DNA from 4 places in the Pseudomonas sp. PVC-3-1 genome. Region 4 is predicted to be linked to each of the others. Evidence: predicted binding sites of a transcription regulator. Region 4 holds the regulator's gene; each other region holds the start of a gene.
What was found. Region 4 encodes FliA, which starts transcription of late flagellar genes. Its sites were predicted from a motif close to CTAAAGTTTNNNNNNNNNNNGCCGNTAA; they were not measured.
Positions count from the first base shown of each region.

Region 1 (5,393 bases), 3.2 Mb from region 4:
GTTGCAAAAGCGAAATAGCGGTTATTCCTGATTTCCGCTCTTCTACCTAATTGGAAGTTCCCGCGCCCGGCGCGGGAACTTGTTCTGCTGCGTGCATGAAAGTTTTCTAAAGTTGCGCCCTGCGCTGCCGATACAGCCTGCTCAAACCCGTTTCACAGCAGGATGCTTTACCAATGCTTCGTTCGCTGTCCTTCTCCAGGAAGATTCTCCTGGCTGCCTCCCTCGTGGTTACCTTCGCCTTCGCCTGTTTCATCTTCTTCAACGATTTGCGCCAGCGCGACGCGATCCACTCTGACACCGAATCCTATCTCTCCGAGGTCGGCAGCCTGACCGCCAGCAACATCCAGAGCTGGCTGGAGGGGCGCATCCAACTGGTGGAAGCGGAAGCTGCGCAACTGGCCGATGGCGAACCGACGTCCGAGCGCATCCAGCACGTGCTGGAGCAGCAGGTGTTCCAGAAGAACTTCGAATCGGTCTACCTCGGTGAAGCCGCCAGCGGCGTGTTCACCATGCGCCCCTATGCGCCGATGCCCGACGGCTACGACCCGCGCACCCGCGGCTGGTACAAGGACGCCGTGGCCGCCGGCCGGCTGATCGTGACCGAGCCCTTCCTCGATGCCGGCACCAACGAGCAGATCCTCGCCATGTCCATGCCGGTCATGCGCAATGGCCAGTTGGTCGGCGTGGCCGCCGGCGACATGAAGCTGGAAACCATCACGGCGATCATCAACTCGCTGAAGTTCGACGGCGATGGCTATGCCTTCCTGGTCAGCGACGCCGGCAAAATCCTTCTGCACCCCGATAGCAGCCTGATCTTCAAGAGCCTCGGCGAGGTCTACCAGCAAGGCGCACCCAAGGTGCAGCCGGGCGTGCAGGAAGTCAGCATCAACGGCGAGGACCAGCTGGTCTCCATGACCCCGGTGAAAGGCCTGCCGGGCGTGACCTGGTACGTCGCCCTGGTGCTCAACAAGGATTCCGCCTACGCGATGCTGAGCGATTTCCGCAACACCGCCATCATCGCCACCGTCATCGCCATCATCGCCATCCTGTTCCTGCTGGGCATGCTGATCCGCGTGCTGATGGCGCCACTGACCGACATGGGGCGCGCCATGCAGGACATCGCCCAGGGCGAAGGCGACCTGACCAAGCGCCTTAACGTCGCCAGCAACGATGAGTTCGGCGTGCTGGCCAATGCCTTCAACCGTTTCGTCGAGCGTATCCACGAGTCCATCCGCGAAGTGGCCTCCACCGCACGCCAGCTGCACGACGTCTCGCAGTTGGTGGTGAATGCTTCCAACTCCTCGATGAGCAACTCCGACGAACAGGCCAACCGCACCAACAGCGTCGCCGCGGCGATCAACGAACTGGGCGCCGCCGCCCAGGAAATCGCCCGCAACGCCGCCGACGCCTCGCACCATGCGACCGACGCCAGCCATCAGTCCGCCGATGGCCGCCAGGTGGTCGAGCAGACCATCAGCGCGATGAACATGCTGTCGGACAAGATCAGCTCGGCCTGCGCCAACATCGAGTCACTGAACAGCCGCACGGTGAACATCGGGCAGATTCTGGAGGTGATCAAGGGCATCTCCGAGCAGACCAACCTGCTGGCGCTGAACGCCGCCATCGAGGCCGCCCGCGCCGGCGAAGCTGGCCGTGGATTCGCCGTGGTGGCGGACGAGGTGCGCAACCTCGCCCACCGGGCCCAGGAGTCCGCGCAGGAAATCCAGAAGATGATCGAGGAGCTGCAGGTCGGCGCCCGCGAAGCCGTGGATACCATGACCGAAAGCCAGCGCTACAGCCTGGAGAGCGTCGAGATTGCCAACCGCGCTGGCGAGCGCCTGGCCAGCGTCACCCTCCGCATCGGCGAGATCGATTCGATGAACCAGTCGGTCGCCACCGCCACCGAAGAGCAGACCGCCGTGGTCGACTCGCTGAACATGGACATCACCGAGATCAACACCCTGAACCAGGAAGGCGTGGAAAACCTCCAGGCCACGCTGCGCGCCTGCGCGGACCTGGAGAACCAGGCAGGCCGGCTGCGCCAGTTGGTGGACAGCTTCCGTATCTGATTCTTGCGAAGATGAAAAAAGGCGCCTTTTGGCGCCTTTTTTGTTCGCGAGCAAGCTCGCTCCTACAGGTCGGGGCTCTTGCAGGAGCGAGCTTGCTCGCGAACCTGCCCATCCCGACCCTACCACCAAATTCCGCTTTCTCAGGCTTGGCCCCAACCAGCCTGTATCACCGCTGAAACACCTACCACAGAGCCACTCCTACCGTTCGTCCGACTCTTTCAAGCTTCCCTCGGGCACGCCGAAATCAAGGGTGAAGGCCTTTGATACCAACCAACAAACCGGGCCTGTCGTCACCGCCGGCACAAGGGAGTTCCGGCCACGCCCGCACGGCTATCCGCCGCGCCGGCGCCGTCCGTTTCACACCACAGGAACGGACGTCCTGCGGCGACACCGGATCTGTCGCCCGGACCAACGCCGCTCAGGCATCCCACTACTTCCGGACTCGACGCAGCATGATCAAGAGCCTGAAATTCAGCCATAAGATTCTCCTGGCCGCTTCTCTTGTTGTTTTCTCGGCATTCGCCCTCTTCACCCTCTACAACGACTACCTGCAGCGCAACGCGATCCGCGAGGACCTCGAAGACTATCTGCGGGAAATGGGCGACGTGAGCGCCAGCAACATCCAGAACTGGCTGAGTGGCCGGCTGCTGCTGATCGAAAGCACCGCACAGACCATTGCCCGCGACAGCGCAGCGGAACATCTGAGCGCATTGCTGGAGCAGGACAGCCTGCGCAAGACCTTCAATTTCACCTACCTGGGCCAGGAAGACGGCACCTTCACCATGCGCCCCAACAGCGCCATGCCTGACGGTTACGACCCGCGCACCCGCCCCTGGTACAAGGATGCCGTCGCCGCTGGCGGCACCACGCTGACCGAGCCGTACATCGACGCCGCCACCCAGGAACTGATCATGACCGTGGCGACCCCGGCCCGCGCTGGCGGCAAGACCTTGGGTGTAGTCGGCGGCGACCTTGGCCTGCAGACCCTGGTGCAGATCATCAACTCGCTGGACTTCAGCGGCATGGGCTACGCCTTCCTGGTCAGCGGCGACGGCAAGATCCTGGTGCACCCGGACAAGAGCTTCATCATGAAGTCCCTCTCCGACATCTACCCGCAGAACACCCCGAAAATCGGCGGCGGCTTCAGCGAGGCTGAGCTCAATGGCCACACCCGCATCCTCAGCTTTACCCAGGTGAAGGGCCTGCCGTCCGTGAACTGGTACATCGGCCTGTCCATCGACAAGGACGCGGCCTACTCCATGCTGAGCAAGTTCCGCGCCTCGGCCATCATCGCCGCCGCCATCGCCATCGTCGCCATCCTGCTCCTGCTGGGCATGCTGATCCGCGTGCTGATGCAGCCGCTGACCACCATGGGCCGCGCCATGGAAGACATCGCCCAGGGCGAAGGCGACCTGACCAAGCGCCTGAAGGTCGCCAGCAACGACGAGTTCGGCGTGCTGGGCAACGCGTTCAACCGCTTCGTGGAGCGCATCCATGAATCCATCCGCGAAGTGGCCTCCACCGCGCGCCAGTTGCACGACGTCTCGCAACTGGTGGTGAATGCCTCCAACTCGTCCATGAGTAATTCCGACGAGCAATCCAACCGCACCAACAGCGTGGCCGCGGCGATCAACGAGCTGGGCGCCGCCGCCCAGGAAATCGCCCGCAACGCCGCCGATGCCTCGCACCACGCCACCGACGCCTCGCACCAGGCCGGTGACGGCCGCCAGGTGGTCGAGCAGACCATCAGCGCGATGAACATGCTGTCGGACAAGATCAGCTCGGCCTGCGCCAACATCGAGTCGCTGAACAGCCGTACGGTGAACATCGGGCAGATTCTGGAGGTGATCAAGGGCATCTCCGAGCAGACCAACCTGCTGGCGCTGAACGCCGCCATCGAAGCCGCCCGCGCCGGCGAGGCGGGTCGTGGATTCGCCGTGGTGGCGGACGAAGTGCGCAACCTCGCTCACCGCGCCCAGGAGTCCGCGCAGCAGATCCAGAAGATGATCGAGGAGCTGCAGATCGGCGCCCGCGAAGCCGTGGATACCATGACCGAAAGCCAGCGCTACAGCCTGGAGAGCGTCGAGATTGCCAACCGCGCTGGCGAGCGGCTGGCCAGCGTCACCCACCGCATCGGCGAGATCGATTCGATGAACCAGTCGGTCGCCACCGCCACCGAAGAGCAGACCGCCGTGGTCGACTCGCTGAACATGGACATCACCGAGATCAACACCCTGAACCAGGAAGGCGTGGAAAACCTCCAGGCCACGCTGCGCGCCTGCGCGGACCTGGAGAACCAGGCAGGCCGCCTGCGCCAGTTGGTGGACAGCTTCCGCATCTGACCGCGGCAGCTATGAAAAAGGCGCCTGCGGGCGCCTTTTTTTGTTCGCGAGCAAGCTCGCTCCTACAGGTCGGGGCGCTTGCTCGCGAACATCCCTGTTGTCTGGTTTCGGGGCGGCACTATCTGCACGATCGCGGGCATGGCCCGCTCACCTCAACGCCGCTTGCTACCGCCCAGCAGCGCGCCCATCAGCCCGCGCACCAACTGCCGACCAATCTGGTTCGCCGCCTGGCGCACCACCGTCTTGCTGACCTGGCTGGCCAGGGAACCGAGGATCTCGCCGGCCATACCGCCGAAGTCGGTGCCTTTCTCCTCCTTCCCCTGAGTCGGCGCCATCTTGTCGTCGGCGCGGCCGGTGAGCTTTTCGTACGCGGACTCACGGTCAATCGGCTGGTCATAACGTCCGGCCAACGGCGAGCGACGGATGAGGTCGGCACGCTCGGCATCGGTCAGCGGGCCGATGCGCGACTGTGGCGGCGCCACGGCCACACGCTGGACCATGGCCGGCGTGCCCTTCTCTTCCAGCGTGCCGACCAGCGCCTCGCCGATGCCCAGTTCGGTGAGCACCTTCAGGGTGTCGAACGCCGGGTTCGGGCGGAAGCCATCGGCCACCGCGCGCAGGGATTTCTGCTCTTTGGCCGTGAAGGCGCGCAGGCCGTGCTGGATGCGCAGGCCCAGTTGCGCCAGCACGTCGTCCGGCAGGTCGCTGGGCGACTGGGTGACGAAGTACACGCCCACACCCTTGGAGCGGATCAGCCGCACCACCTGTTCGAGGCGATCCTGCAGGGCCTTGGGCGTGCCGTTGAACATCAGGTGCGCCTCGTCGAAGAACAGCGCGAGGATGGGCTTGTCCGCATCGCCGCGCTCGGGCAGTTGCTCGAACAGCTCGGCCAGCAGCCAGAGCAGGAAGGTGGCGTAGACCTTGGGCGCATCGTGCACCAGCTTGCTGGCATCCAGCAGGTGGATGCGGCCGCGGCCGTCGG
Region 1 covers NZ_CM172023.1:6,211,022-6,216,414, forward strand. Annotated here, with positions in the region: gene AC2T4A_RS28605 (Flp family type IVb pilin) at 1-18, shown strand, start outside; gene AC2T4A_RS28610 (methyl-accepting chemotaxis protein) at 174-2,069, shown strand; gene AC2T4A_RS28615 (methyl-accepting chemotaxis protein) at 2,522-4,411, shown strand; gene AC2T4A_RS28620 (helicase HerA-like domain-containing protein) at 4,564-5,393, opposite strand, start outside.
Region 1: a site for FliA is predicted at 2,287-2,314, ahead of AC2T4A_RS28615 (methyl-accepting chemotaxis protein). Genes of this name have one in related genera too.

Region 2 (5,393 bases), 1.7 Mb from region 4:
TGATCGAAGACGCCGTGCGCAAGGTTGGCACCTGCGCCCGGCGACTGACCGCGGAGTTGCGCGAACAACAAGCCGAACCGCTGCCCGCCTGAGGCGAAACATTTATCCACAGCCCGGCGCTGCCGTGTGGCAGCGCCCTGCTGTACCTTGCTTTCCTTTTGCCAGGCCTCCGCTTTGACCAGTCTCACCCTCGGCCCGCTGGCCCTTCCGCTGCCCCACGTGCTGCTCTACCTCGGTTTCTTCGGCGCCCTGCTGGCCGGCTGGCTGGCCGGACGCAGGCGCGGTGCCAACCCCGAAGCTGCACTGTTCAGCATGCTCATTGGCGGTCTGCTGGTGGCGCGGCTGGTCTTCGTCGCGCGCTACTTCGAGCAGTACGCGGCGACGCCGCTGAGCATCGTGGATATCCGCGATGGCGGCTTTCTCGCGCTGCCAGGCGTGATCGCCGCTGCGCTGATCGGCGCGGTGCTGGCCTGGCGCAGGACGGAGCTGCGCCGCCCGCTGGCCGTTGCGGCGGTGGTCGGTGTATGCCTGTGGGGCGGCGGCAAGGCCGTGACCTCGGCGCTGGACCGCAGCCAGCAGATTCCCGAACTCACAGTGATGGACCTGCGCGGCGCCGCCGTTGACCTGCGCTCGCTGGATGGTCGACCCATGGTGGTCAATCTCTGGGCCACCTGGTGCCCGCCGTGCCGGCGCGAGATGCCGGTTCTGGAAGCCGCACAGAAACAGCGCAGCGATGTGCGCTTCCTGCTGGTGAACCAGGGCGAGAATGCCGAAGCCGTCCAGCGCTTCCTCCGCGACCAGGGGCTGAGCGAGGCGGCGGTGCTGCTCGACAGCGGCAACCGCCTGGGCCAGCTCACCGGCTCCTACGGCATGCCCACCACACTGTTCTACGACGCCCAGGGGCGCCTGAAGCACAGCCAGATGGGCGAGTTGTCCGCCGCCAGCCTGGAGTACGGGCTGGGCCAGCTCAAGGACTGACCCGCCCGGCGTTTCAGCGGAAGCGCCCGACCTCGTCGCGCAGGCCGGCCGCCAGGCTGTCCAGTTCGCGCACGGTCTGCGCCAGATCGGCCACCACCTGACGCTGTTCGCTGTTGGCCTGGGCGATGCCCTGCAGGTTGCTGCTGAGCAGGGTCGCGGTGCGGCTCTGCTCCTGGGTTGCCGTCGTGATGGCGGCGAACTGTTCGCCGGCCGCGCTGCTTTGCTGGGAGATCTCCGCCAGCGCAGCGGCGACCTTCTCGTTCAATGCCAGCCCATGCTGCATCAGCTGGCTGCCCTGCTCGATGGTCTCGGTGGCGCTGCCGGTGTCCTGCTGGATGGCGCCGATCATCTGCGAGATTTCCGTGGTAGCGGCCTGAGTGCGCGCCGCCAGGCTGCGCACTTCATCGGCAACCACGGCGAACCCGCGCCCCTGCTCGCCCGCACGGGCGGCCTCGATGGCGGCGTTGAGCGCCAGCAGATTGGTCTGCTCGGCAATCGAAGTGATCACGCCGACGATGCTGCCGATCTCCTGGGAGCGTGCGCCGAGGCGGTTCACTCGTTCCACGGTCTGCTGAAGCGCGCCAGCAATCTGCGCCAGTGAGGCGGAGGCGTCGTCCATCGACTGCAGGCCAATGTGGGTCTGGCGGGTGTTCTCGCTCGCCATACGCTCGGTGCTGCGCATGTTGTCGGCGATATCCATCGAGGTGGCGCTGAACTCCTCCACCGCACCAGCCATGCTGTTGATTTCGCCGGACTGCTGCTCCATACCGGCATACGCGCCGCTGGAAAGGCCCGACAGCGAACGCGAGCAATGCCCCACTTCCTCCGCCGCGCCGCGCACCCGTGAGACCATGCTGGAGAGCGCCTCGCCCATCTGGTTGAAGCTGCGCGCCAGGTCGCCGATCTCGTCACGGCTGGCAACGGACAGGCGCGCCCCCAGGTCGCCGGCGCCCAGCGCATGGGCCTGGCGCACCAGGTCGCCCAGCGGGCGCAGGCGGCGGCGCAGCAGCCAGGTAGTAGCAATGACCGCCAACAGCATGGCGATCAGGCTGCCCATGGCCAGTTGGCCGCCGACACGCCAGGTCACCGCGCGGATCTCGTCCTTCGGCATGCTCGCAACGACGCTCCAGGGGCCGCCGGCGAAGGGCTGCGCCACGCTGTAGAAGTCGTCCTGGCCGTCGCTCCAGAAGCGGCCGCGGCCGGGGTTTTCCAGCAGCTTGGCAAGGCTGTCGGCAGCGAGCTCGGGGTTGCGCGCGCCGGCCGGCGGCACCAGCCAATGGTGTTGTTCATCCAGCAACGCCAGCGAGCCGCCCTGGCCGAGGCGGAAACGACCCAGGTTGTCGAACTGGCGCTTCTGCGCATCGGTGTAATCGAAGCCGACGAACAGCACGGCGATCACCCGTCCGCCGGCATCGCGCACCGGGGTGTACTGGGTCATGTAGAAGCGGTCGAACAGCAGTGCGCGGCCGACGTAGCTCTCTCCGCGCAGCAGCAGCGGGTAGGCCGGGCTGTTGTGATCCAGCACGGTGCCCATGGCGCGGCTGCCGTCCTGCTTCATCAGCGAGGTGGTGATGCGCACGAAGTCGTCGCCGTCGCGCACGAATACGGTGGCGACCCCGGCGGTGAGCTGGCGGAATTCGTCGACCAGGGTGAAGTCGCCATTCAGGCGAGTGTCGCCCAGGTACAGCGCCGGGGCTTGCAGCGCAGCGACCGGCACGCGCTCGTCAGCGTGCGCTTTCAAGCCGGCGGCGAAGCGTTGCTCGAACAGGCCGGCGAGGCGCTGGGTGCTCTCGCGCAGGGTGCCGTGGAAGGTTTCCAGCTGGTCCGCCAACAGGCGCGCCTCGCTGGCGAGGTGTTCTTCGCGGGTGGTCAGGGTAGCGCTGTCTAGCGAGCGCAAGGCAAACAGCGTGCTGCCGCTGATCAACAGGATCAGGAGCACGGCCAATGCCATCGCCAACTGCAGGGCGATGCGGGATCGGGGCTGGTTCATATTTCGGGTTCTGCACGCAACGGCAAGCCGTCGCCCGTGGTGTGGGGGCGGCCCGCTTCGGTTCGAGGGGAATGCCGGTGTTGTACACCTGGCTACCGAGGCTATCGGCGGGCCGGAAAAATACTTGAGTGCTTCACCCGGAAATAGCGTGGTACGGGAGTTCCAGACGGATCAGCGACGCCTCCCTTTGAAGCAGGACCTGCGCCGGGCGGTTCGCGAGCAAGCTCGCTCCTACAGGTGGAGATTGGCGTAGGAGCGGACTTTGTCCGCGATAAGGTCCGGCGCGATGCGAACCTATCGCGGACGGAGTCCGCTCCTACGTAGAGCGCTACGCGCTTACTGGATCTCTTCGGGGGTGACGATCACCCAGTTCTTGTCGGCGGTCACCGGCTGGCCGAGCTTGGCCTGGGCCTCGGCATTCTTCTTGATCATGCCGTTGAGCTGGTCCATGTACTTGGCCTTGCGGTTGATCCACAGGTGCACGCCGTTCTCGGCGGTACCGTTGAACAGCATGTAGCCGTCGCTGCTGGGGGTATCGCCGCCGACCAGGATGGGCTTCTTCCACTGGTCGATGTAGGTGAGGATGGCCGCCTGCTTGCCGGCCATCCAGGTTGCCGGCGTCCACAGGTAGGGGGTGATTTCCAGACCCTCGTTGGCCTTGGGATCGTATTTACCTTCGGCGATCTGCTTGCGCGCAGTGGTCAGGGCGCCGCTCTGGCGGTCCTTGAGCAGCGTGGTGACACCGATGACGTTTTCGGGCTTCACGTTGTAGCCGTACTTGGGATCGCTGGCGACCATGCGCACCAGCTCCTCATGGGCCGCGGTCATCACGTAGACCTCGATGCCGTTCTCCATCAGCTTGTTGTACAGCTCGGTCTGGCCGGTGAAGACCTTGGGCGGGTTGATCTCGATAGTCTTGACCACGTCGCCTTCGTAGTAGGTGCTGGGCACCGGCTTGCCGTAGGCCATCAGCTCGTCGACGTAGCCCTTGAGCTCCTTGAGGGTGAGGCCGGAGAACACCTGGGCGACCCAGGGGTAGCAGACCAGGTCGTCGAGTTCGCAGAGGCGGTAGTAGTAGCTATTGAGGCTTTCCTTGTGGCCGTTGACGTCCTTGAAGGGGATGAGCTTGAGCGAGGGGTCGAGCTTCTCGCGGGTCAGCACGCCTTTCATTTCCAGGAAGGGCAGCAGCGATTCCTCGAGGTCGTAGCGGTAGCTGGTGTTGTCCATGTCGAAGACCGCGAAGGCGCCCTTGTTGGCATTGGCGGCGATCAGGGCGTCGAGCTGCTTGGCGGCGGGCGCCGGCCAGTGCTTCAGTTCGGTGGCGGCGAAAGAGGTGCTGGCGAGGCCGGCCAGGATCAGGCCGGCGAGCAAGGTGCGCATGGGCTTCATGGAATTCCCCCGAGTGGTCTTGTGGGTATGGGGAAGGCCCATGGCGGGCCTTCACTGGACTAGTCCAGCAATGACCCTAGCAAAGCGCTGTTTCAGCTCTGCGACGGCAGCGACGTGCATCGTCGCGAAGGCGGCAGGACGTATCCATCCGCGCCACGTGGGTTTTCCAGCAACGACGACTGGTCTAGTTCACGGCACGCCGCAGGCGGCCGGGGGCGTCGCCGTAGGTTTCCTTGAATTTCCGGGTGAAGGACGCCTGGGACTGGTAGCCGACCTGGGCGGCGATATCGGTCAGGCTCAGCTGAGAGTCGCTCAGCAGGCGGTGCGCCAGTTCCATGCGCACACGGGTCAGCAGAACCCAGGGCGATTCGCCGGCGACCTGGGCGAACTGGCGCGCAAAGGTGGCGCGGGACATGTTCGCCCGTTCGGCCAGCGCTTCGATGGTCCATTCACGGGCGGGCTCCTCCAGCATCGCCTGCCAGGCGCGGCCCAGGCGCTTGGCGCTGAGCAGCGCCAGGGTGCCACTGGCGGGGGCGTGATCGCGCAGGTGGACGCGCAGGATCAGGGTGAACAGCGCCGAAGACAGCGCATCCACCAGAAAGCGCGCGCCAGCCTGGTTGCCGTCCGCTTCGGCGCGCAGCAGGGCGACCAGCGCGGCCACGGAGTCGCCCAGGCCATTGTCCTGGCAGGACACCTTCACGAACGCCGGCAGGGCCGCCATCAACAGCGAGCCAGGTTGGTAATGGAAGCTCCCGCAGAGCATGTCCAGCTCACCTTCGCCCGCACCCAGACGATGGACCGGCAACAAACCCTCCTCGTGGACTTCCGGCGCCTGCGCGGCCACCCGCGTGCCGTGGCTGCGCAACAGGTGGGCTGCTCCATCGGGAAGGACCAGTACTTCACCTGCCTTGAGGTCCAGGGCTTGCCCGTCCGGCATTTCCATCCGGCAGCTGCCGGACAGCACCACGTGGTACTGCGCAGTGCCGGCCGGCAACGGCTCGTGGTCCAGCGCCCAGTCGCCGAGGAACCGGCAACG
Region 2 covers NZ_CM172023.1:1,269,974-1,275,366, reverse strand. Annotated here, with positions in the region: gene AC2T4A_RS06030 (aminotransferase-like domain-containing protein) at 1-92, shown strand, start outside; gene AC2T4A_RS06025 (prolipoprotein diacylglyceryl transferase family protein) at 175-978, shown strand; gene AC2T4A_RS06020 (methyl-accepting chemotaxis protein) at 992-2,968, opposite strand; gene AC2T4A_RS06015 (haloacid dehalogenase-like hydrolase) at 3,305-4,357, opposite strand; gene AC2T4A_RS06010 (AraC family transcriptional regulator) at 4,542-5,393, opposite strand, start outside.
Region 2: a site for FliA is predicted at 3,070-3,097, ahead of AC2T4A_RS06020 (methyl-accepting chemotaxis protein). Genes of this name have one in related genera too.

Region 3 (5,393 bases), 460 kb from region 4:
GGTGTCTCCTTGGCCGCGCACTATAGAGGCTGCCCGCGAAGGTTTCATGCAGATTCGCAGGAATCATCCCATGGCCGGAGTCATTTGATCTGAACCCACTCGCAGGACAAACGGTCCAGAACAGATGGCAATACCCCTTCGGGCGGTCTAGCTTGAGTGGTCTGGCCCAGCCCGCCAGAAGACTGCCCGATGATTGCCCTGCCTGGCGAAGATGATCACCGATCGCGGCCCGTCCAAATGGAGCAGGCCTGCGATGGATCAGGACGTTAGCGCCCTCCTTCGCCAAGTATCGCCAGTGCACCGCCGAATCGGCCGCGCTGCCGATCACGAGCAGAATCCAAGCCTGAGGAGAATGTCATGCCCGCAGTGGATAGCCTGAACAGCCTGCGCACCCTGGAGGTCGCCGGCAAGACCTATCACTACTACAGCCTGCCTGAAGCGGCGAAGAGTCTCGGAGACCTGGGCAAGCTGCCCATGTCCCTGAAAGTCCTGCTGGAAAACCTGTTGCGCTGGGAGGACGACAACACCGTCACCGGCGACGATCTCAAAGCCCTGGCCAACTGGCTGAAGACCCGCAGCTCCGAGCGCGAGATCCAGTACCGCCCCGCCCGCGTGCTGATGCAGGACTTCACCGGCGTACCGGCGGTGGTCGACCTGGCCGCCATGCGCGACGCCATGGCCAAGGCCGGCGGCGACCCGCAGAAGATCAACCCGCTGTCCCCGGTCGACCTGGTCATCGACCACTCGGTGATGGTCGACAAGTTCGCCAGCCAGTCAGCCTTCGCGCAGAACGTCGAGATCGAGATGGAGCGCAACGGCGAGCGCTACGCGTTCCTGCGCTGGGGTCAGAACGCCTTCGACAACTTCCGCGTGGTGCCGCCGGGCACCGGCATCTGCCACCAGGTCAACCTGGAATACCTGGGGCGCACCGTCTGGACCAAGGACGAGGACGGCCGCACCTACGCCTTCCCCGACACCCTGGTCGGCACCGACTCACACACCACCATGATCAACGGCCTTGGCGTGCTCGGCTGGGGCGTGGGCGGCATCGAGGCGGAAGCGGCCATGCTCGGCCAGCCGGTATCGATGCTGATTCCCGAGGTGATCGGCTTCAAGCTCACCGGCAAGCTGAAGGAAGGCATCACCGCCACCGACCTGGTGTTGACCGTCACCCAGATGCTGCGCAAGAAAGGCGTCGTCGGAAAATTCGTCGAGTTCTATGGCGATGGGCTCGCCGATCTGCCGCTGGCCGACCGCGCCACCATCGCCAACATGGCCCCGGAATACGGCGCCACCTGCGGCTTCTTCCCGGTAGACGACATCACCCTGGGCTACCTGCGCCTGTCTGGCCGCCCAGAGGACGCCGTCAAGCTGGTGGAGGCCTACAGCAAGGCCCAGGGCCTGTGGCGCGAAAAAGGCCACGAGCCGGTGTTTACCGACTCCCTGCAACTGGACATGGGCGACGTCGAGGCCAGCCTCGCCGGGCCCAAGCGCCCGCAGGACCGTGTCGCCCTCGGCCAGGTCAGCCAGGCCTTCGATGACTTCCTCGGCCTGCAGATCAAGCCCGCCTCCACCGAGGAGGGCCGCCTGCTCAGCGAGGGGGGCGGTGGCGCTGCCGTGGGCGCAGCAGCCCAGACCGGCGAGGCCGACTACCAGCACGACGGCCACACCTATCGGCTGAAGAACGGCGCCGTGGTGATCGCCGCCATCACCTCCTGCACCAACACCTCCAACCCCAGCGTGATGATGGCCGCCGGCCTCCTGGCGAAGAAGGCACTGGAGAAGGGCCTGCAGCGCAAGCCCTGGGTGAAGAGCTCATTGGCTCCCGGCTCCAAGGTCGTGACGGATTACTTCCGCGCCGCCGGCCTGACCCGCTATCTGGATGAGCTGGGCTTCGACCTGGTGGGCTACGGCTGCACCACCTGCATCGGTAACTCCGGCCCGCTACTCGACCCCATTGAGAAGGCCGTGCAGCAGGCAGATCTGACCGTCGCCTCGGTGCTCTCGGGCAACCGCAACTTCGAGGGCCGTGTGCACCCGCTGGTGAAAACCAACTGGTTGGCCTCGCCTCCGCTGGTGGTGGCCTACGCCTTGGCCGGCACCGTGCGTACCGATCTGACCAAGGACCCGCTGGGTACCGGCAAGGACGGGCAACCGGTCTATCTGAAGGATATCTGGCCGACCCAGCAGGAAATCGCTGACGCCGTGCAGAAAGTCGACACGGCGATGTTCCACAAGGAGTACGCCGAAGTCTTCCAGGGCGACGAAAAATGGCGCGCGATCCAGGTGCCGGATGCCAAGACCTACACTTGGCAGGGCGACTCCACCTACATCCAGCATCCGCCGTTCTTCGAACACATCGCCGAGGCGCCGCCGAAGGTCGAGGATATCCAGGGTGCCAGTATTCTCGCGGTGCTGGGCGATTCGGTGACCACCGACCACATCTCCCCTGCCGGCAATATCAAGAAGGACAGCCCGGCCGGGCGCTACCTCAGTGAACACGGCGTGGCCTACGCCGATTTCAACTCCTACGGCTCGCGCCGTGGGAACCATGAGGTGATGATGCGCGGCACCTTCGCCAATATCCGTATCAAGAACGAAATGCTCGGTGGCGAGGAAGGCGGCAACACCCTCTACGTCCCCACTGGCGACAAGCTGGCTATCTACGACGCCGCCATGCGCTATCAGAAGGACGGCACCCCGCTGGTTATCGTCGCCGGCAAGGAGTATGGCACCGGCTCATCCCGCGACTGGGCGGCCAAGGGCACCAACCTGCTGGGCGTAAAAGCGGTGATCGCCGAAAGCTTCGAGCGTATCCACCGCTCCAACCTGGTAGGCATGGGCGTACTGCCGTTGCAGTTCAAGGACGGCCAGGACCGCAAGGCGCTGAAACTGACCGGCAAGGAGGTGCTGAGCATCAGCGGTCTGTCAGGCCAACTGAAGCCCCACATGAACCTCAAGGTCACGGTGAAGCGCGAGGACGGCAGCCAGGACAACTTCGAGGTGCTCTGCCGTATCGACACCCAGAACGAAGTCGAATACTTCAAGGCCGGCGGCATCCTGCACTACGTGCTGCGCAGCCTGATCTAGCTCGGCTGGAATGAACGCGGCGGCCTGCAACGGGCCGCCGCCTTCCACTTTCGAAGCACTTCGAGTGACCCATGGCTATGGGCCATCGTCAGCCTACCGGCGTCACCCTTTTGTCATTATTTCTGTGATTGCCATCAAATTTTCGATCCGGCGGCCGATAAGCTGGACAGACGTACCATTTCGCCTTTTCCGAGATCCCAGCCTGATGCGCAACAACCAGCCGATCACCCAGCGTGAACGCACCTTCCCCGCCGAACAGCGGCTGATTTCCACCACCGACGCCCGCGGCGTGATCAGTTACGCCAACGAGGCCTTCACCACCATCAGCGGTTTTTCCCGCGAGGAACTGGTCGGCGCGGCGCACAACCTGGTGCGCCATCCGGACGTGCCACCCGCCGTATTCGCACACATGTGGGCGACTCTGAAGAAAGGTCGGCCATGGATGGGCATCGTCAAGAACCGGTGCAAGAACGGCGACCACTACTGGGTCAGCGCCTACGTCACGCCTATCTACGAGCGCAACGAGATCGTCGGCTACGAATCGGTGCGGGTGAAACCCAGCGCCGAACAGGTGCGCCGCGCCGAAGCGCTGTACGCGCGGATCAATGCCGGCAAGTCGGCTATCCCTGCTCGCGACCGCTGGCTGCCGTTGCTGCTGGACTGGCTGCCGTTCATCCTGATCGGTCAGATCGGCTTCCTCATCGGCGTCTGGCTGAACTCCCACTGGGGCTTCCTGCTGGCCGCCCTGCTCTCGATCCCGCTGGGGCTCGCCGGCCTCGGCTGGCAGCAGCGCGGCCTCAAGCGCCTGCTGCGCCTGGCCGAGCAGACTACCTCGGACCCGCTGATCGCGCAGATGTATACCGACAGCCGTGGCGCCCAGGCGCGCCTGGAAATGTCCATCCTGAGCCAGGAAGCCCGGCTGAAGACCTGTCTGACCCGTCTGCAGGACACCGCCGAAACCCTCACCGAGCAGGCCCGCGAAGCCGACTCCCTGGCCCACCACAGCTCCGCCGGGCTGGACCGACAGCGCCAGGAAACCGAGCAGGTGGCGACCGCCGTCAACCAGATGGCCGCCACCACCCAGGAAGTGGCCGATAACGTGCAGCGCACCGCCGATGCCACTCGCCAGGCAAACGACCTGACCACCGAAGGCCGGCAGATCGCTGCCGAAACCCGCGAGGCCATGCAGCGCCTTTCCAACTCCGTGGGCGAAACCGGTGAAGCGGTCAGCCAACTGGCACGCGACAGCGAGCAGATCGGCGGCGTGGTGGATGTGATCAAGGGCATCGCCGACCAGACCAACCTGCTGGCCCTCAATGCCGCTATCGAAGCCGCGCGTGCTGGCGAAATGGGTCGCGGCTTCGCCGTGGTCGCCGACGAGGTTCGTTCGCTGGCTCAGCGCACTGCCGAGTCGACCGGACAGATCCACCAACTCATCGCCAATCTGCAGAACACCGCCACCGAAGCGGTGCGCGCCATGGACTCTGGTCGCCGTCAGGCCGACGAAGGCGTGGAGCGTGTGCTGCAGGCGGACAGCGCGCTGGTCGGTATCAGTGACGCAGTGGCCAATATCACCGAGATGACCACGCAGATCGCCGCCGCCGCGGAGGAACAAAGCGCCGTGGCCGAAGAAATCAACCGCAACATCAGCACCATCGCCAACCTCGCCGACCAGACCTCCGGCGAAGCGCAGCGCACTGCCCTGCTCAGCGAGGAGCTGACGCAGACTGCGCACCGCCAGTATTCGCTGGTGGAGCGGTTCAACCGCTGAGGCCATTGCCGCCCGCGGCGGCAACTGTAGGAGCGAGCTTGCTCGCGAACCCGGTCCCGTCGCGGAGCTGTTCGCGAGCAAGCTCGCTCCTACAGCGCATACCCACCCGCAGCACTCAGCCGGCTACTTGAAATCCCACTGCATTTGCGCCGGGATGCTCACATCCCGCGAGGACTGCACACACACGTCCACGTAATCGGTGAAGCGCGGCGGTGCGGCAATGCCTTCGTCCAGCAGGCGCTGGTTGTCGAACAGGTAGTTGAGGTCAGCAAAGCCGCTGTACAGGCGCAGTGCACGCAGCACCAGGCGCGGGTTGGCCTTGCCGATGCGGCTTTCGAAACTGCCGGCCAGCTCGCGCAAATCCTCCGAACTGACCTTTCTATAACGCTGGCCCACCGGCGCTTCGCCACGGGCGTCGGCATAAGCCTGGTCGATTTCGCCGAAGGTGCATGCCGAACCGTGGCCAGCGGAGATGTGATAGAGGCTGTGGTTCAGCGTCGGCTTGAGCGCCAGAGCGACCAGCGCTTCAGCG
Region 3 covers NZ_CM172023.1:3,429,669-3,435,061, reverse strand. Annotated here, with positions in the region: gene acnA (aconitate hydratase AcnA) at 358-3,090, shown strand; gene AC2T4A_RS16120 (methyl-accepting chemotaxis protein) at 3,296-4,861, shown strand; gene cprA (cationic peptide resistance protein CprA) at 4,985-5,393, opposite strand, start outside.
Region 3: a site for FliA is predicted at 3,224-3,251, ahead of AC2T4A_RS16120 (methyl-accepting chemotaxis protein). Genes of this name have one in related genera too.

Region 4 (5,393 bases):
CAGCGCTGCCGAGACCCTCGCCGAAGCCATGGACGCTCCGGTCGCCCCGGCGCCCGCCGCTGCCGGCCAGCAGGCGCTGGAAGCCATGCGCTTCGAGCTCAACGGCCTGCGCGAACTGATTGAAGTGCAGCTGGGCTCGATTGCCTGGAACCAGTTGCAGAACCAGCGTCCGAAACAAGCCAACCTGTGGCGTCGCCTGCAACGCATGGGGCTGCCGGCCGATCTGTCGCGCAACCTGCTGGAGCGCGTGGCGTCCATCGCCGACCCGAAGCAGGCCTGGCGCATGCTGCTGGCGCACCTGGCGCGCTCGATCAATACCGCGGAAATCGACCTGCTGGAGCAGGGTGGCGTGATCGCCCTGGTCGGCCCGGCCGGCATGGGCAAGACCACCACCCTGGCCAAGCTGGCTGCCCGCTACGTGCTGAAATATGGCGCGCAGAGCATTGCCCTGGTGTCCATGGACAGCTTCCGCATCGGCGCCCAGGAGCAGATCAAGACTCTCGGCCGTATCCTCAATGTGCCGGTGACCCTGGTCGATCCGGGCCAGTCGCTGATCCAGGCCATGGCGCCGCTGGCGCGCAAGCGCCTGGTGCTGATCGACACCGCCGGCCTGCCGGCCAACGACCCGGCGCTGCGCATGCAGCTCGAAGCGCTGTCGTCGCTGAGCCTGAACGTGAAGAATTACCTCGTGCTGGCCGCGACCAGCCAGAGCCAGGTGCTCAAGTCCGCCTGGCAGAACTATCGTTCCTGTGGGCTGGCCGGGTGCATCCTGACCAAACTGGACGAAGCGGGAAGCCTCGGCGAAGCTCTGGCTCTGGCTATCAGCCAGCATCTCCCGGTAGCCTATCTGGCTGACGGGCCGAAGATCCCGGATGACCTGCATGTGGCACGCGCGCACCAGTTGGTGAGTCGTGCGGTGAGCCTGCAGTCGCCCGAAGAGCCCTGCGAAGACGCCATGGCGGACATGTTCGCCGGTCTTTACCAACAGCCGGTGCGTCGCGCCAGCTGAAGATTGTGAGCCCCGTGTGGGGCGTGGGGTGGCCGCTTGGGCCGCCCAAGCGATGCGGATGCTCTGTTAGACGATCCGCGAGCGCCGGAGGCGGTAGAGCACTGCAACCGGATTAGCCGAAACGCCAGAAGCGTGACGGTCGAACGACGAGACAAGGTATTGATATGGGTATGCATCCCGTTCAGGTAATCGCGGTCACTGGTGGCAAGGGTGGCGTAGGCAAGACCAACGTGTCAGTGAACCTGTCGCTGGCGCTGGCCGATCTCGGCCGCCGCGTCATGCTGCTGGACGCCGACCTGGGCCTGGCCAACGTTGACGTGCTGCTGGGCCTGTCGCCCAAGCGGACGCTGGCCGACGTGATCGAAGGCGAATGCGACCTGCGCGACGTGATCCTCCAGGGGCCCGGCGGCATCCGCATCGTCCCGGCGGCCTCGGGCACCCAGAGCATGGTGCACCTCACGCCGATGCAGCACGCCGGCCTGATCCAGGCCTTCAGTGATATCAGCGACAACATCGATGTGCTGGTGGTGGATACCGCTGCCGGCATCGGCGATTCGGTGGTGAGCTTCGTCCGTGCCGCCCAGGAAGTGCTGCTGGTCGTTTGTGATGAACCCACGTCCATCACCGATGCCTACGCTTTGATCAAGCTGCTCAATCGCGACTACGGCATGACCCGATTCCGCGTGCTGGCGAACATGGCCCACAGCCCTCAGGAAGGCCGCAATCTGTTCGCCAAGCTGACCAAGGTCACCGACCGCTTCCTGGACGTGGCGCTGCAGTACGTCGGCGCCATCCCCTACGACGAGTCGGTGCGTAAGGCCGTGCAGAAGCAGCGTTCGGTGTATGAGGCGTTTCCGCGCAGCAAGGCTTCCCTGGCCTTCCGTGCGGTGGCGCAGAAGGTCGACAGCTGGCCGCTGCCGGCCAACCCACGAGGGCACCTGGAGTTCTTCGTCGAGCGCCTGGTGCAACATCCCACGGGTTCGGCCGTATGACCGCGGCCTCCGGAGCGCGTATGTACAGCAAGGCACAGGCGCACAACTCCCAGGAACTGCTGATCCAGAAACACGCCCCTCTGGTGAAGCGCATCGCCTACCACCTGCTCGGCCGCCTGCCGGCCAGCGTGCAGGTGGAGGACCTGATGCAGGCCGGCATGATCGGCCTGCTGGAGGCAGCGAAGAAGTACGATCAGGGCAAGGGCGCGAGTTTCGAAACCTACGCCGGCATCCGCATCCGTGGCGCCATGCTCGATGAGGTGCGCAAGGGCGACTGGGCGCCGCGTTCGGTCCACCGCAACACCCGCATGGTCAGTGACGCCATCCGCGCCGTCGAGGCGCGCACCGGACGTGACGCTAAAGATCAGGAGGTTGCTGCCGAACTCAATATGAGCCTCGAAGATTATTACGGCATCCTCAGCGACACCCAGGGCAGCCGTCTGTATAGCTTCGATGACATGTTGCAGGACGGCGACCAGGGTAGCGGCTTTGCCGAAGACGCATCGCACCACGACAACGAGCCGTCCCACGGGCTGGAGGATGAACGCTTCCAGGCGGCCCTGGCCGACGCCATCACCAAGCTGCCCGAGCGTGAGCGACTGGTGCTGGCCCTGTACTACGACGAGGAACTCAACCTCAAGGAGATCGGCGAAGTACTGGGCGTCAGCGAGTCCCGCGTCAGCCAGTTGCACAGCCAGTGCGCCGCGCGCCTGCGTTCGCGTCTGGCGGAGTGGCGCGCTCGCTGAGCATCGGGTAGTTTCGCGTCGACTGCTTCTGAGAGGCAGTGCTGAAGGGATTTTCCTTAGGCAAGTTATAGGCTTACGAATTTTTGGGTGACGTTCCTTTGACGCGCCCACAGCAAAGAGCGCACGGCGCTCAATGAATTGACGGCACGCCCGCCAGGGCGCGTTTGGTATCGATGGAGGCAGGTTTGGACAAGAACATGAAAATTCTCATCGTGGACGACTTTTCCACGATGAGGCGCATCATCAAGAACCTCCTGCGGGACCTGGGGTTCACCAACACCGCAGAGGCCGACGACGGCACCACTGCGCTGCCGATGCTGCACAGCGGCAACTTCGACTTCCTCGTTACCGACTGGAACATGCCCGGCATGACCGGCATCGACCTGCTCCGTGCAGTCCGCGCCGACGAGCGTCTGAAGCACCTGCCGGTGCTGATGGTCACCGCCGAAGCCAAGCGCGACCAGATCATCGAAGCGGCTCAGGCCGGGGTCAACGGCTATGTGGTCAAGCCTTTCACCGCTCAGGTGCTGAAAGAAAAGATCGAGAAGATTTTCGAGCGGGTCGGCAGCTGAGGCTGACCAAGAGGGCGTCATGGATTTCAACGAATCCGCGGGTGACTTCGAGTCGACCCTGAAAAAACACGCGCGCGAATTGGTCGACTGCCTCGAACGCGGCGAAGTCCAGACTGCCGTGCAGCTGATCTCCGAGCTCAACCAGGCGCGCGATCGCGGTCTTTACCAGGAAGTGGGCAAGCTCACCCGTGAGCTGCACAACGCCATCGTCAACTTCCAGATCGACCCCAGCTCGCCACGCGCCCAGGAAGTCTCGCAGATCGCCGACGCCACTGACCGCCTGTCCTACGTGGTGACGATGACCGAGAAAGCGGCCAATCGCACCATGGACCTGGTGGAAGAGTGCACCCCGGTGGTCATGCACATCGAGACCCAGGCCAAGGAACTGCAGGAAGACTGGTCGCGCTTCATGCGCCGCGAGCTGGGTCCCGAAGCCTTCCGCGACCTCGCCAAGCGTGTCGAGCAGTTCCTCTACATCAGCGCCCAGGACAGCCGAAAGCTCTCCGCGCACCTGAACGACATCCTGCTGGCGCAGGACTTCCAGGACCTTACCGGGCAAGTGATCAAACGCGTCACCAAGCTGGTGACCGAGGTCGAATCGAACCTGGTGAAGCTGGTCTGGATGGCAGGGCAGGTCGATCGCTACGCCGGCATCGAGCATGACCACGAGAGCATGCGCGACGCGGTGGAAAAAGAAAGATCGTCCAAGGGTGAAGGTCCGCAGATTGCTGCCGATACAAGAAAGGACGTCGTGTCCGGTCAGGACGATGTCGACGATCTGTTGTCCAGCCTTGGTTTTTAAGCGTCCGCTGACGCTGTAGAGGGAGCACCCGAATGAGCTTCGACGCCGATGACGAAATCCTCCAGGACTTCCTGGTGGAGGCCGGCGAGATCCTCGAGCTACTGTCCGAACAACTGGTCGAGCTGGAAAGCCGTCCGGAAGACATGGACCTGCTCAATGCCATCTTCCGTGGGTTCCACACCGTCAAGGGTGGGGCGGGCTTCCTCCAGCTGAACGCGCTGGTCGAGTGCTGCCACATCGCCGAGAACGTCTTCGACATGCTGCGCAAAGGCGAACGCCGCGTGGATGCCGAACTGATGGACGTGATGCTGCAGGCGCTGGATACCGTCAACGTCATGTTCCAGCAGGTCCGTGACGCTGAGGAACCGACGCCGGCTACTCCCGAGCTGCTCGCTGCGCTGTCACGTCTGGCTGATCCGAACGCTGCTCCGGCCGAAGCGCCGGTTGCCGCTCCGGTGGCCGCCGAGCCGGTTGTAGAGGAAGCTCCTGCTGCTCCTGCTGCCTATGGCGACATCACCGATGCCGAGTTCGAGCAACTGATGGATGCCCTCGAGCCCACCGCTGATGCGCCGGCCGCGCCGGTAGGCGCGGGTGGCGACGACATCACCGATGACGAGTTCGAAGCGCTGCTCGACCAACTGCACGGCAAGGGCCAGTTCAGCGCTGGCGCCAAGGAGCCCGCCAAGCCGGCGCCGGCCCCCGCTGCCGAGACCCCGGCCGGCGGCGACGAGATCAGCGACGACGAGTTCGAAGCACTGCTGGACCAGTTGCATGGCAAGGGCCAGTTCACTGGCGCGAAGGAAGAAGCCAGCGCTCCCGTCGAGGCTGCTGCACAGACGAAGCCTGAGGAAGCTCCGGCCGCCAGCGGCGATGACAACATCACCGACGACGAATTCGAGAAGCTGCTCGATGAACTGCATGGCAAAGGCCAGTTCACCGGTGCGAAAGAAGAACCGGCCGCGGCTGCCAAGCCGGCTGCCGCAACGCCTGCGCCCAAACCCGCTGCCGCTCCGGCGCCAGCTCCGGCCGCTGCCGCCAAACCCGCTGCTGCCGCCAAGCCTGCCGCTGCTGCGGCTGACAAGCCGGCCAACGAGGCGGAAACCACCGTCCGTGTGGACACCGCGCGTCTGGACGAGATCATGAACATGGTCGGCGAACTGGTGCTGGTGCGTAACCGCCTGGTGCGCCTGGGCCTGAACAGCGGCGACGAGGCGATGGCCAAAGCCGTCTCCAACCTCGATGTGGTCACCGCCGACCTGCAGTCGTCGGTCA
Region 4 covers NZ_CM172023.1:2,969,843-2,975,235, forward strand. Annotated here, with positions in the region: gene flhF (flagellar biosynthesis GTPase FlhF) at 1-1,009, shown strand, start outside; gene fleN (flagellar synthesis regulator FleN) at 1,174-2,001, shown strand; gene fliA (RNA polymerase sigma factor FliA) at 1,998-2,747, shown strand; gene AC2T4A_RS13955 (chemotaxis response regulator CheY) at 2,945-3,319, shown strand; gene AC2T4A_RS13960 (protein phosphatase CheZ) at 3,339-4,121, shown strand; gene AC2T4A_RS13965 (chemotaxis protein CheA) at 4,154-5,393, shown strand, end outside.